DNA from 4 places in the Streptomyces europaeiscabiei genome. Region 4 is predicted to be linked to each of the others. Evidence: riboswitches for the same ligand, from Rfam matches in the RefSeq annotation. Region 4 holds a riboswitch; each other region holds the start of a gene.
The links. Region 4 has a riboswitch for cyclic di-AMP ahead of OG858_RS06760 (C40 family peptidase). Riboswitches for the same ligand answer to the same signal wherever they lie in the genome.
Positions count from the first base shown of each region.

Region 1 (3,612 bases), 7.3 Mb from region 4:
TTTCGGGCCGCCGTCCGCCGACACGTGGATCTGCGCGGGCAAGGTGACCGACGCGACGCCGAACAGGGCGCGGACGCCGCCACCGGTGAACCGGAAGGGCGGCCGGGAGCCGGAGTCGACGGTGGCGGCCTCGGCGGTGCGGCTCCAGTGGCCGTCGGAGACGAGCCGCCGGTCATCGGGACGCACCACGCCCGGCTCACCGGAGGCGAGAGCGGGCGCAGCGGCCCGGGCCGGAAGCCGCACGGCCACCGCAGCGCTCACGAGGACGCGGCTCTTGACGGCAGTGCGTCGGTCGACGCCGGACACGAAGACCCCCAAGGCGTAGAAAGCGCTTACGGAGACCACTGTGTCCGCTCATTCACATACCTGTCGAGACTTTGATCAGCCATGCCACGAGATCGCAATACGGTGATCACGCCTCGCCAGGGGCCGTGGCGGGGGCAGCCGACACGGAAGAAGGCCGACTCTCCGGGAACGCCGAAGGCCGGCCCCGCGGATCACGGGGGCCGGCCTTCGGTGCGGTCGTGCGGCTGCGCCTCAGACGCTGACGCCCTTCGAGCGAAGGTAGGCCAGCGGGTCGATGTCCGCGCCGTAGTTGGGGGTGGTGCGGATCTCGAAGTGCAGGTGCGGCCCGGTGACGTTGCCGGTCGCGCCGGAGAGACCGATCTGCTGGCCGCCGCTCACGGACTGCCCCGCGGAGACGGAGATCGAGGACAGGTGGGCGTACTGGGCGTAGTAGCCGTCGGCGAGCTTGATGACGACCTGGTTGCCGTACGCGCCGCCCCAGCCGGCGGAGACGACGGTGCCCGCACCCACGGACTTGAGGGTGGTCCCGGTGGGGGCCACGAAGTCGACGCCCGTGTGGTACCCGCTGGACCACATGCTGCCGGCGGTCTTGTACGCGGTGCCGACGGTGGCGCCCTGGATGGGCAGACTGAAGCCGGAGCTGTTGGACGACGAGGACTGGCCGCTCGACGTGGAGGTCGACGCCTGGGTGTCCTTCGACTCCTGCTTCGCGGAGTCTGCGGACTTCGACGACTGGGAGGACCCGGCGGCCGTCGAGGACTGCGACAGCTGCGGCTTCGACGACTGCGACGTACCGCCCGACGCGGCCTGCCCGCCGATCGACAGCTTCAGCCCCGGGTGGATGAGCGACGGGTCGGAGCCGATCTTCTCGCGGTTGTCCGAGTAGAGCTGCTTCCAGCCCCCCTCGACGTCCTGCTCGTCCGCGATCTTCGAGAGGTAGTCGCCGACCTTCACCGAGTAGGTCTTGGTCGCCGCCTTCTTGGTGGCGGTCTTCTCCGCCTGCGCGGCCTTCTCGGCCTGCTCGATCCGTGCGCCCGCCTCGGCCGCGGCCTTCTCGGTGGCGATCGTGGCGGCCTTCTCGGACACACCGGAAACGGCGGCCGTCGGGGTCGCGGCGTGGGCGCCGGCGGCTCCGATCAGCGGCAGCGCGAGCGCCGCGCCACCGGTCCCGGCGGCGGCGATCGAGCGGGTGAAACGCTGGGACTTCGGACGGCGGTGCTTACCCTTCGCGGGCATGGCGAATTCCTCTCCGGCGCCTGCGAGGTGAGCTGTCGGGTGCGGACTGGAGATGTCCGGCCGTGCTTGCGCACGGCTTTACCCCTAGCCGTTCCGGAGACCGGAACAGGCGGTACTACCTGTGGGTCCCCCGCTCCTGCCGTGGATCGGGTCGGTACGCGGCTCCGGTCGGCGGCAGGATTGGGCGTCCGTCCGGATTGACGCCGAACGTAAGCGACTTGTGCCCACAGAGACAACCATTGGGACTTCCTGTGCGTCTTCCCCCCTGATCCTTACATCAATTCACGATTACACTCCGTAAAGGACCGGTCTTGAATGTTGCCCAACGCCCTGTAAGCACATACGAATTACGTGAACATGGCGACAGCGGAACGTCACGAATATGACGCTGCTCACGCACCTACGTGCCAGTAGGCTTTATTACAGGGCTTGTTGGAATTACGGCTGCATTTCGGACAGATCACTCAAGTACGACGTAGGCGGATAACCGTCGCATCGAGGTCACCGCGCAGTCCTGTCCGCAGCCCGTGGTGCAACAGCACCGCACCTCGATGCATTTCACCCGTTTCACGGCACTCGTACGTTTCCGTCGGGTCGAGTCCGCGCAGCCGGAGCGGGGCCGACGGCTCGCCGTAGTGCTGGGCCTGGAGCCAGGCGAGGACGACGACCTCGTCGCCGTGGACGTACTGCACGGCACTCAGTCCGCCCGTCGGCGGCCGCAGCCGGTAGAGGTCGCCGCGCTGCACAACCGGCCGGATCTCCTTGTACAGCCCGACCCAGCTCCCCGCCTCGGCCAGTTCCTCCTCCGTCCACTCGGTGAGGTCGCCGCCGACGCCGAGCACACCCGCCATGGCACTGACGAAGCGGAACCGCAGCGAGCTGACCCGGCCGTTGAGCTGGTTGTTCGGGCTGTCGGTGACCCACGCGGCCATGGTCCGGGCCGGGTGGATCTGGCTGAAGCCGTGCTGGATGGCGAGCCGGTCGAGCGGATCGGTGTTGTCGGACGTCCACACCTGGTCCGTCCGGGCCATCACCCCGAGGTCGATCCGGCCGCCGCCGCCCGAGCACGACTCGAACGCCACTCCCGGGTGCGCGGCCCGCAGCCGGTCCAGCAGCGCGTAGAAGGCGCGCACGTGCTCGACCCACAGCTTCTGCGGGTACGGCTCTCCGGGCCAGCCGGCATCCGTGAAGCAGCGGTTGAAGTCCCACTTCACATAGTCGATCGGCGCGCTGGACAACAGCGCGTCCAGCCGTTCCCAGAGGTATTCCTGGACGTCCTCGCGCGCGAGGTTGAGTACGAGCTGATTGCGCAGCTCCGTCCTCTTTCGTCCCGGTTGGAACTGTGCCCATTCGGGGTGCGCCCGGTACAGCTCGCTGTCCGGGTTGACCATCTCGGGCTCGACCCAGATGCCGAACTGCATCCCCAGGGCGTGCACATAGTCGGCGAGCGGCTTCAGCCCCTTCGGGAAGCGGTCCGGATTGGGTGTCCAGTCGCCGAGGCCGGCGCGGTCGCTCGTACGCGCCCCGAACCAGCCGTCGTCCACGACGAACAGCTCGACCCCGATGGCCGCCGCCCGCCGCGCGAGCGTCCCCTGCTGTTCCTCGGAGATGTCGAACTCGGTGGCCTCCCAGGAGTTGAAGAGCACCGGCCGGTCCTGGTCCGCGTCCGGGATGATGTACGTCCGCTGGTACGCGTGCCAGGCGCGGCTCGCCCCGCCGAAGCCTGCGTCGCTCCACAGGCCGGCGAAGACGGGCGTGGTGAACGTCTCCCCCGTGTCCAGCCGCAGCAGTCCGGACTCGTCGTATCCGGCGCCGCCGGTGATCTGCACGCGCGCGTCCGCGAGTTGAGCCACCGCGATCCGCCAGGACCCCGACCAGCCGAGGGCGCAGCCGTAGACCTCGCCGCGCTCCTCGGTGGCGTCGGTGTCGAGCGCGACCCAGGGCAGGTGCTGGTGCCCGGTGTGCCCGCGCCGACTGCCGATGACCTTCTCGCCGTAGGCGAGGTCCCCGCGCAGGAGCCGGGACTCGGCCGCCCATCGCCCGTGCAGCTGGGACAGCCGCCAGGTCTCC
Region 1 is NZ_CP107841.1:8,878,645-8,882,256, reverse strand. It holds gene OG858_RS38580 (hypothetical protein) at 1-345, opposite strand, end outside; gene OG858_RS38575 (LysM peptidoglycan-binding domain-containing M23 family metallopeptidase) at 538-1,542, opposite strand; cyclic di-AMP (ydaO/yuaA leader) riboswitch at 1,547-1,705, opposite strand; gene OG858_RS38570 (alpha-galactosidase) at 2,007-3,612, opposite strand, start outside.
Region 1: another riboswitch for cyclic di-AMP. It lies ahead of OG858_RS38575 (LysM peptidoglycan-binding domain-containing M23 family metallopeptidase); the one in region 4 lies ahead of OG858_RS06760 (C40 family peptidase).

Region 2 (3,612 bases), 6.1 Mb from region 4:
ACGTCATGGGCGAGCAGCTGCGCGAGGTCGTCGAGGAGAACGTGCCCGCGCGCGCGTTGATGGCCGCCTACCGGCTGCCGGAGGACGGCACGCGCGCGTGCGACGCGGCCGACCTGGCGCTCACGATCCTCGGCGGCGGCGAGTCGTCCCGCCTCTACAACCGGCTCGTCCGCCGTGACCGTACGGCCGTCACGGCCGGGTTCGGCCTCCTGCGGCTGGCCGGTGCGCCCTCCATGGCGTGGATGGACGTGAAGACCTCCGGTGACGTCGAGGTGCCCGTCATCGAGGCCGCCGTCGACGAGGAGCTCGCCCGGTTCGCCGCGGAGGGGCCCACGGCGGAGGAGATGGAGCGCGCCCAGGCCCAGTTGGAGCGCGAGTGGCTGGACCGGCTCGGCACGGTCTCGGGCCGAGCCGACGAACTGTGCAGGTATGCGGTCCTGTTCGGCGACCCGAAGCTCGCCCTCACCGCCGTCGACCGGGTCCTGGAGGTGACGGCCGACGAGGTCCAGGAGATCGCCAAGGCGCGCCTGAGGCCCGACAACCGCGCGGTGCTCGTGTACGAGCCCGTCGCAGGCGAAGAGGGCGCCGAAGAGGAGGCCGCCGAGGCGGAGGCCGTCGAAACCACCGACGAGAACGAGGAGTCGGCGAAGTGACCGAGCTCGCGACCATGGACTTCCACCCGCAGCCCCAGGCCGGCGACGCCAGGCCCTGGGCGTTCCCGGCGCCCGAGCGCGGCACCCTGGACAACGGTCTGACCGTGCTGCACTGCCACCGCCCCGGCCAGCAGGTCGTCGCCGTGGAGGTCATCCTCGACGCGCCCCTGGACGCCGAGCCGACCGGCCTGGACGGCGTCGCCACCATCATGACCAGGGCGTTCTCCGAGGGCACCGACAAGCACACGGCCGAGGAGTTCGCCGCCGAGCTGGAGCGCTGCGGCGCCACCCTCGACTCGCACGCCGACCACCCCTGCGTACGTCTGTCCCTCGAAGTGCCCGTGTCGCGGCTGGAGAAGGGCCTGGGGCTGCTCGCCGACGCGCTGCGGGCACCCGCGTTCGAGGACAGCGAGATCGAGCGGCTGGTGGCCAACCGGCTCGACGAGATCCCGCACGAGACCGCCAACCCGGGCCGCCGGGCCGCCAAGGAGCTCTACAGGGAGCTGTTCCCGGCCACGTCCCGCATGTCGCGGCCCCGCCAGGGCACCGAGGAGACCGTCGAGGGCATCGACTCCGCGGCCGTACGGGCCTTCTACGAGCGGCACGTACGCCCCGCGACGGCCACCGCAGTGGTCGTCGGCGACCTCGCCGGGGTCGACCTCGACACGCTGCTGGGCGAGACCCTGGGCGCCTGGACCGGCTCCGCGGCCAAGCCGAGCACCGTGCCGTCGGTGAGCGCCGACGACACCGGGCGCGTGATCATCGTGGACCGTCCCGGCTCCGTGCAGACCCAGTTGCTCATCGGCCGGGTGGGCGCCGACCGGCACGACCGTGTGTGGCCGGCCCAGGTGCTTGGCACCTACTGCCTCGGCGGCACCCTCACCTCCCGCCTGGACCGCGTCCTGCGCGAGGAGAAGGGCTACACCTACGGGGTGCGCGCGTTCGGCCAGGTGCTGCGTTCCGCGCCCGACGGCTCGGGCACGGCGATGCTCGCCATCAGCGGCTCCGTCGACACACCCAACACCGGCCCGGCGCTCGACGACCTGTGGACGGTGCTGCGCACCCTCGCCGCCGAGGGGCTGACCGACGCCGAGCGGGATGTCGCCGTGCAGAACCTCGTCGGGGTCGCCCCCCTCAAGTTCGAGACGGCCGCGGCCGTGGCGAACACGCTGGCCGACCAGGTCGAGCAACACCTGCCGGACGACTACCAGTCGACGCTGTACCGCCAACTCGCCGCCACCGGCACGGTGGAGGCCACCGCGGCCGTCGTGAGCGCCTTCCCGGTGGACCGTCTGGTGACCGTCCTCGTGGGCGACGCCGCGCAGATCGAGGAGCCGGTCAGGGCCCTCGGAATCGGTGAAGTCACCGTCGTACCGGCCGAGTAGAAACCGGACAGAAGGACACACGTCCGTGGGGCCCTGGTGACTGAAGAGTCACCAGGGCCCACGTTTGTCCGTATTGATGGCGGAGGCTGTGTGTCTGACCTGTGGCGTACTTAACAAATCCTGTGATCCGTTTGTTATTTCGAAGACGGCGCACTTAGCGTCGGTCCGGCTGTTCGTCAGAGGTTCGCCGCAGCCGCGGCACCGGACAGTCATCGCCGAATCCCCATGGCGCGAGCCCGGGGAGCCGGGGACCCACCGAAGTCCCCTGGGGTGAATCGGGTGCCCTTCGCGAGCGACGCGAAACGAGGGGCAGCCGTAGGAGACCTTCCTGCTCCGAACCCGTCAGCTAACCCGGTAGGCGAGAAGGAAGGAAAGGATCAGCCACTTCATGGCGTTCACCCGCGCCCCCGGCAAGCACCGCCGTCCCGGCCGTGTACAGCGCACGACCACGAGGAACGTGGGCGTAGCCGCTCTCACCACCACCGGTGTCATCGGCACCCTCGCCGGCCCCGCGCTCGCCGCGGAGGAGCCCGCCGTCGAGCAGACCGGCCTGAACCAGATCATCGTCCTCGGCGACACGGTCGCCGACCAGGTGGACGCCCAGGCCGTTGCCCAGCAGCAGGCCGCCGAGGTGGCGGAGGTCAAGAAGAAGGCGCAGGAGGAGGCCCGCAAGGCCGCCGCCGAGAAGGCCGAGCAGGAACGTGCCGCCGCCAAGGAGCGCGAGGAGATCAAGGCACGCGCCGCCCGCGCGGCCGAGCGCGAGCGCCTCAACACCTATGTCTCCCCCATCAGCGGCTCGTACATCTCCACCGGCTACAAGGCCGGCGGCGCCGTCTGGTCCTCCGGCAGCCACACCGGCGTCGACTTCCACGCCGCGTCCGGCACCGCCGTCCACGCGGTGGGCTCCGGCACCGTCGTCGAGGCCGGCTGGGGTGGCGCGTACGGCAACAACATCGTCATCAAGATGACCGACGGCACGTACACCCAGTACGGCCACCTGTCGTCCATCGGCGTCTCCGTCGGCCAGACGGTCACCCCCGGCCAGCAGATCGGCCTCTCCGGGGCGACCGGCAACGTCACGGGCGCGCACCTGCACTTCGAGGCCCGGACGACGGCCGAGTACGGCTCGGACATCGACCCCGCCGCGTATCTGCGCTCGCACGGCGTGAACGTCTGACGCGGCGCGCAACGCTCCCCGAAGGCCCCGGCTCACGAGCCGGGGCTTTTCGCGTTGTGACGTACCTCCTGTCCCGTACCTCCTGTCCAAAAAATATCCCTGGATTCCGGCCTGCCATCGGAAATTCCGGCCCGCTGCAATAGAGTCGCTGGAACACACGTCAATCATCGACGTTTCACGGGGATTAAGGCGGAGGTCGGTATGCGTATTCCGGCGCACTCGGTATGCACGGCGATCCGTGATGACATCGTCGCGGGTGTCTACGAGCGCGGCAGCCGTCTCACCGAGGAACTGCTCGCCCGCCGGTACGGCGTCAGCCGGGTCCCCGTGCGCGAGGCGCTGCGCACGCTGGAGGCCGAGGGCTTCGTGGTGACCCGACGGCACGCGGGCGCGTGCG
Region 2 is NZ_CP107841.1:7,756,015-7,759,626, forward strand. It holds gene OG858_RS33845 (M16 family metallopeptidase) at 1-653, shown strand, start outside; gene OG858_RS33850 (M16 family metallopeptidase) at 650-2,038, shown strand; cyclic di-AMP (ydaO/yuaA leader) riboswitch at 2,242-2,413, shown strand; gene OG858_RS33855 (M23 family metallopeptidase) at 2,427-3,215, shown strand; gene OG858_RS33860 (GntR family transcriptional regulator) at 3,417-3,612, shown strand, end outside.
Region 2: another riboswitch for cyclic di-AMP. It lies ahead of OG858_RS33855 (M23 family metallopeptidase); the one in region 4 lies ahead of OG858_RS06760 (C40 family peptidase).

Region 3 (3,612 bases), 4.9 Mb from region 4:
AAGCTGATCTTCTCGCGCTGCGAGAGGGCGTCGATCATCGCCTCGGCGCGGTCACCGATGCCTCGCTTGGGCACGTTGAGGATGCGGCGCAGCGGGACCGAGTCCTCCGGGTTGGCGAGGACGCGCAGGTACGCGAGGACGTCCCGGACCTCCTTACGCTCGTAGAAGCGGACGCCGCCGACGACCTTGTAGGGCAGGCCGACGCGGATGAAGATCTCTTCGAAGACTCGGGACTGGGCGTTCGTCCGGTAGAAGACGGCGACGTCTCCGGCCTTCGCGTCGCCCGCGTCCGTCAGTCGGTCTATCTCGTCGGCGACGAACTGGGCCTCGTCGTGTTCGGTGTCGGCGACATAGCCGGTGATCTGCGCACCCGCGCCCGCGTTGGTCCACAGGTTCTTGGGGCGGCGGGACTCGTTGCGCTCGATGACCGCGTTGGCCGCGCTCAGGATGGTCTGGGTGGAGCGGTAGTTCTGCTCCAGCAGGATCGTCGTCGCGTCCGGGTAGTCCTCCTCGAACTGGAGGATGTTCCGGATGGTCGCGCCGCGGAAGGCGTAGATCGACTGGTCGGCGTCACCCACGACGCAGAGCTCGGCAGGGGGTACGTCCCACTCGTTGGGCGGTACGTCGACGGGGTGCTCAAAGGTGCCGACCAGCTCTCTGACCAGGGAGTACTGCGCGTGGTTGGTGTCCTGGTACTCATCGACGAGGACGTGGCGGAAGCGGCGGCGGTAGTGCTCGGCGACGTCCGGGAAGGCGCGCAGCAGATTGACCGTCGTCATGATCAGGTCGTCGAAGTCGAGCGCGTTCGCCTCGCGGAGGCGGGACTGGTAGAGCGCGTAGGCCTGGGCGAGGGTCTTCTCGAAGCCGTCGGCGGCCTGGGCGGCGAAGTCCTCCTCGTCGATCAGCTCGTTCTTCAGGTTCGAGATCTTGGCGCTGAAGGACTTGGGCGGGAAGCGCTTCGGATCGAGGTCCAGATCACGGCAGACGAGCGCCATCAGCCGTTTGCTGTCGGCGGCGTCGTAGATCGAGAAGGAGGACGTGAAGCCGAGCCTCTTCGACTCGCGCCGCAGGATCCGTACACACGCGCTGTGGAAGGTCATGACCCACATAGCGTTGGCGCGCGGTCCCACGAGCTGCTCGACGCGTTCCTTCATCTCGCCCGCGGCCTTGTTGGTGAAGGTGATCGCGAGGATCTGGCCCGGGTGGACCTGCCGCTCGCCGAGCAGATGCGCGATGCGGTGGGTGAGCACCCGGGTCTTTCCGGAGCCGGCACCGGCCACGATGAGCAGGGGCGAGCCCGCGTGGACCACGGCCGCGCGCTGGTTCTCGTTCAGCCCGTCCAGGAGCGCCGCCGCGTCGATCACCGGGCGGGGGGCACCGTCGCGGTAGTAGGCGTCCCGGTCCGGAGGCACGTCGAACTTCCCGCCGAACAGATCGTCCGGAAGCGGCTCCGGTACGTGATCGTCCTCGGGCGGCGGCGGGGGTTCCTCCGCATGACCGCGGGGGGCCTGGAGGTCCGCCAGGAAGCTGTCGTCAAAGAGGCTGCTCATCGCTCTCCGAGTCTAGGCGCCCCCACTGACAGCGAGAGGCCACCCCGGAAAGTCCGCATTCGCCACCCACCGCGACGGCTTTGCGACGGTGAGCGATCGAGCGTACCGCCTGTCGCGCCGAAGAGGCTAAGGTCACGAAAACGTATCGGGCATATCGCACATCAACCTTCACACGGGCCACACGAGTTGGCTAGCTTTTTCCTTTGGGCCGTACGACCCAACCGGCGAACGTCGCCGGGCCGCACAGCCTCCGCCGAGTCCGGTACGCCTCCCGAGGCAGCCGGAGCCGGGGACCCACCGATCTCTGGGGTGAATCGACCCGACCGCCGCATGCGGCAAGGGTCGTAGGGCAAACCTTCCGAAGCTTGCGCCCGAACCCGACAGCTAACTCGGTAGGCGGAATACGGAAGGAGACGCCGAACCATGGCGCCGCACCGCAAGCCGCGTCCGGCCGGAACGCGCGCGGGCATACGCACCCCCGCTCTCGCCACGGCCGCCCTCACCTCCGTGGCCCTGCTCTCCCAGACGGCCACCGCCGCCCCCTCGGCCGACGCCAAGCCGAGCCTGGAGGAGGTCGAGAAGAAGGTCGACGCCCTCTACCGCCAGGCAGGTTCGGCGACCGAGAACTACAACGCGGCCAAGGAGAAGACGACCAAGCAGAAGAAGCAGGTCGACACCCTCCTCGACGGCGTCGCCAAGCGCACGGAGAAACTCAACGAGGCGCGGGAGGATCTCGGTCCGCTCGCCACGGATCAGTACCGCACGGGCGCGGCCGCCCCCGACCAGGCCTCGCTGCTCCTGGCGGATGACCCACAGGACCACCTCGACCAGAACCAGCTGATGGACCGGTTGACGGACCGCCGGCAGGACTCCGTCGACGCGTACGTCACCCAGCAGGCGGAGGCGACGGAGCAGCGCCAGGAGGCGAGCGACGGCCTCGAACAGCTCACCGAGTCACAGAACACCCTCAAGGCCAAAAAGGCCAAGGTCCAGGCGAAGCTCGCCGAGGCCCGCGAACTGCTCTCCACCATCACCGCCGGCGAGAAGGCCCGGCTCGCCGCGCTCGAACAGCGCGAGCAGGAGGAGGCCGACCGCAAGGCAGAGGAACTCGCGCGGCAGCAGGCGGCACAGCCGACGACCTGGGCGCCCCAGGAGACCCAGGAAGCCCAAGGCGGCCAGGGAACCCAGGGAACCCAGGAGGAGACCTCCACCGGCGCCGAGACGTCCGCCGACGCCACCTCCGAGACCGTCGCCCCGGCCGAGGACTCGACCTACGCCTCGAAGGCCACCAAGGCCCTCGCCTTCGCCCGCGCGCAGATCGGCAAGCCGTACGTCTGGGGCGCCACCGGCCCCGGCTCCTACGACTGTTCCGGCCTCGCCCAGGCCGCCTGGAAGGCCGCCGGCGTCGATATCCCCCGCACGACCTACGACCAGGCCACCTCCGGCACCGCCGTCTCCCTCGCCAACGCCAGACCCGGTGACCTGGTCTTCTTCTACGACAACATCAGCCACGTCGGCCTCTACATCGGCAACGGCATGATGATCCACGCCCCGAATCCGGGGACGTACGTCCGCGAGGAGTCGGTCTTCTACGACGGGGAGTCGTCGATCCACAGCGTGGTGCGGCCTGCGTAACGGCACGTGTAGGTTCCCTTGCCACTTTGCGCTTTCTCACTGACTCTGCGCCTACGTTGCGCGTGACGCGAAGTCGGTGAGACGGCCGGCAGCCGGGTGGCGTGGATGTGTTGGTGAAAGCTGGGTTCTGGCGACACTTGAGGGCTTGCGGGGTAGGAGCATTGACGTGCTCTGCGGGATGAGGCTGGAGTGACGCCAGGTCGGGCCGGGCGCAAGACGCCATGGCGAGTTGATCAGTCCTTGGCCTCCTCGGCAGCAGCTGCTGCGCCGCGCCGTGTCGGGTCAGCTGTCGAGGGATCGAGTTCGTCGGCAGCACGGGCCCTGCGGGTAGGAGAAACTGCCAGCGCGAGCGCCTGGACGACTGCCCCGGACAGTCCGATCCACAGGGCGAAGCGATAGCTGACCTGGTCGGCGATTACTCCGCCAA
Region 3 is NZ_CP107841.1:6,518,686-6,522,297, reverse strand. It holds gene pcrA (DNA helicase PcrA) at 1-1,550, opposite strand, end outside; cyclic di-AMP (ydaO/yuaA leader) riboswitch at 1,792-1,964, shown strand; gene OG858_RS28620 (C40 family peptidase) at 1,974-3,185, shown strand; gene OG858_RS28615 (MFS transporter) at 3,419-3,612, opposite strand, start outside.
Region 3: another riboswitch for cyclic di-AMP. It lies ahead of OG858_RS28620 (C40 family peptidase); the one in region 4 lies ahead of OG858_RS06760 (C40 family peptidase).

Region 4 (3,612 bases):
AGGGACGCCTCGCCATGGCAGATCACCTGGAAGCATCCGTCACTCTGCCGAGCGATCCCGCCTCGGTGTCCGCAGCCCGGAACTACGTCGCCAGTGTGCTCGCCGAATGGGGCCTGCCGGGCGACACGGACATCGCGGACACCGTGCGCCTGATCGTGTCCGAACTCGCCACCAACGCCGTCCAGCACACGCTGGGGCAGTCGCCCACCTTCACCGTGGACCTCGCGCTCGACCGGGACGAGCACCTGCGCATCGGTGTCACCGACAGCCATCCACGCTTTCCGAAACGTCTGCCGGCCGCCGTCCAGCAGGACAACGGCCGGGGCATGGTCATCATTCGCTGGCTGACGGCCGAGTTCGGCGGCAGACTGAGCGTCAGACCCACCCGGGAGGGCGGCAAGACGGTGGCGATCGAACTTCCGTGGACGGCCCCCGTACAGCCGGTCACCGCAGGCGGTCCACAGGAGACCTGACGGCGCGTTCCTCCGGGGCGGGTGCCGACGTCGGTGTGGTGTCGCGGTCGGCGTGGTGTCGAGGTCGGAGGGGCGTCGCACCGGCTTCGGGAGCACGGCCCACAGGATCAGGCGCGCGAGGAGCCTGCCGGCCCCGGCGGTGATCCCGGCCTTCCGGCCGAGGGTCACGTCCACGACGAGCAGGACGGATCCGGTGACGGCAGGCATCAGTACGATCAGGCCGACGGTGGTCGGCCGGCAGGAGGCCTGCGCGATGACGGGGCTCGGCGTTCTGCCGGAAGAGCGAGCGGCGCAGGGGCGGCCGGGGCGGTGAAGGGCGTCGCCGTGAAGACCGTCGGCGGCAGGGTCACCACGTAGGTGGCGCAAGGTACGGAGTCCGGAGCCGGGAAGCGCGGTGTGAAGGCCGGCGTGAGCAGGAACGCGAAGAGGATCTGCACCCCGCTCCGGGTGACCGCAACTCCTGGAGCGGCTCGGAGAAACTGCGGCCGGCGCGTTCGACGGGGGGCTCGTCATGTGCGTCGCGGGGGGTGTCTCGTTATGTGCGGGGTGGGAGCGTTCTTCGGCCACAGGCGAACGTAGCCACCTCCGGCCGTGACACGCCCGTCGGGGGCGGCGGAGAGCCCCGCCGCCCCCGACGGTGAGTCAGCGGACCCGGCCGTACCAGACGCTCTTCGTCCAGAGCTTCTGCAGCCGGACGACGTCACCCGTCTTAGGCGAGTGCCAGATCTTTCCCTTCCCTGCGTAGATCCCGACGTGGTACACGCTCGATCCCGAGTGGAAGAAGACGAGGTCTCCGAGTTTGCGGTTGCCCGCGGAGATGTGCTTCGTCTTGTTGTACTGCTGCTGAGCAGTACGGGGCAGCTTCTTGCCCGCCTTCTTGAACGAGTAGAGCGTCAGCCCTGAGCAGTCGAACCTGCCCGGGCCCGTGGCGCCGTACTTGTAAGGGGAGCCCTTCTTGGAAGCCGCGACCTTGAGTGCCTTCGACGCCACGGTGGCGGCCTCGGCGTCGGATGCGACGCCCGGTACCACGATGCTGCCGCTCACTGCGGCGATGGTGAGAGCCGAGGCCGTACCGGCCCGGGTCAACAGCGACGGGACACGATTCAGCGCAGACATGCGCAACCCTTCGTCAGCCGCCTGTGAAGGATGACCTGTCGGATTCGGGCTGGCGAAGTTGCCCGGCCGCTGACGCGGCTTCACCCCAAGGGCTGCTCGGCGCGGTCATGGCTTGACCGTTCCGGCGACCCGTCGTGCTTGGGTCCTCCACTCCTGCCGATGCACTTCTGTCGACCGGTCATCCGGGCGGCGGCAGGACTCGGCGTCCACCCGGATCGCCCCGCCGCTGCGGCGGGGGCTTGTCGTCAGGAAGGGATCTTGGCGCACTGAAGTCCGAAAATCCCAACGGAACCGGGGATTTGTGGTCTTACTCACCACTCACCCGTTCGGGTGGACAGGGTGTTTTCGGTAAGTGTGTCCCAGTGGTCGAGGAGGTCCGCACCAGCAAGGGAATGTGACGTTCCGGCCATGTACCAGGCGTGTTGCGCAACTTCACAGGTCCTCACGACGTATGGGCCGATGGGTCGATCGCGGTAGCCCGTCCGGAGGGCTCGAAGGCCGGACCGGACACTCCGTCAGTAGTACGGCGAGCGACCCGGGATCGGTTCAGGCGGGCGAGTCCTCCGGTTCCGGCGGCAGTGCCACGCGGCCGGCCCGGCGCTCGCCGTCGAGGACCCGCAGGGCACGCGCGAGTGTCGGGGCGTGCACCTCACTCTCCCCGCGCCTGTGCATCAGTTCGAGCGCCTCGCGCAGAGCGGTCGCCTTGGCGACGAGCGCCTGCGCCGCCCGCAGTCCGCGGTATGTGTCGCCCGGCCGAGCCGGATTGATCCGCCCGAGCAGATCGACCACGTCCAGATAACAGTCGACCAGCTCCGCCTCGGCGCGTGTGAGCGCGGGCAGCGGCGGCAGTTCGGGTGGGAGCATCCGCGCCTCACCTCGCGCCGGGGAGCGTGCGCGAGGTCTTGCGGCTCTGGATCACCCGGTCGGCCAGGCCGTACTCCACCGCCGCCCAGGCGTCGAGGAACTTGTCCCGCCCGATGTCGGCGCCGACCCGCTCCGGGCTCTGCCCCGTGTGCCGGACCAGCATCTCTTCCACCTTCCGGCGGTTGCGCGTCAACTCCTCGGCGTGGATCACCAGATCGCTCGCCTGCCCCTCGATCCGGTCGGCCACCGTCGGCTGGTGGATCAGCACGCGTGCCCCCGGCAGCATGAACCGCTTGCCCGGTGTGCCCGCCGCCAGCAGCACCGCGGCGGCCGACCCCGCCTGCCCCAGGCAGATGGTCTCCACGTCACAGGTGACGTACCGGATGGTGTCGTAGAGCGCCGTCATCGCGCTGAACGAGCCGCCGGGCGAGTTGATGTACAGCGCGATGTCGCGGTCCGGCGACTGGTACTCGAGGTACATGAACTGCGCCATCACATCGTTCGCCGACGTGTCGTCGATCTGCGTCCCGAGGAACACGATCCGTTCCTCCAGCAGCTTCGAGTACGGATCCATCGTTCGGTGACCCGCGCTGGTGCGCTCGGTGAACTCGGGCAGCACATGACGGGCCGACGGTTGAAGGGCTGATGGTTGAAGGGTCGACGGTTGACGGGCCGACGGTCGGTTCGCGGGCACGGGCGCGCCTCCTCTGAGTGACTTCTGTACAGAATGTACAGGGCGTACGAGGCGATGGGGAGGGGAGGGGAGGGATGACGGCACCCCGGACCGGGGTGGTCCGGGGTGCCGTGGAGTGCGGGTGGGGCGAGTTCAGCATGATCTAGCGCGGAACCCCGGGCGTTCACGCCCGGGAGGAAGCGCTTCTTAACACTGCTCTGACGTGCACGGGTGCAGGGTCTGCACTGTTGGCCTCAGTCGGGACGTTTCTGGTTCTCGATGTACTCCTTGATGACGGCGAGCGGGGCGCCCCCGCATGAGGCGGCGAAGTAGGACGGCGACCAGAAGTGCTCACCCCACAGGTACTTGCGGATGTGGCCGGGGAACTCCTGCCGCAGGCGCCGGGCGGAGACGCCCTTGAGGGAGCCGACGAGCCGGGAGATGGCGACCTTGGGCGGGTAATGCACGAGCAGGTGGACGTGATCG
Region 4 is NZ_CP107841.1:1,616,416-1,620,027, reverse strand. It holds gene OG858_RS06775 (ATP-binding protein) at 15-473, shown strand; partial or broken gene OG858_RS06770 (DUF6328 family protein) at 621-680, opposite strand; gene OG858_RS06765 (DUF6328 family protein) at 689-910, opposite strand; gene OG858_RS06760 (C40 family peptidase) at 1,116-1,589, opposite strand; cyclic di-AMP (ydaO/yuaA leader) riboswitch at 1,593-1,763, opposite strand; gene OG858_RS06755 (hypothetical protein) at 2,136-2,453, opposite strand; gene OG858_RS06750 (ATP-dependent Clp protease proteolytic subunit) at 2,461-3,147, opposite strand; gene tnpA (IS200/IS605 family transposase) at 3,381-3,612, opposite strand, start outside.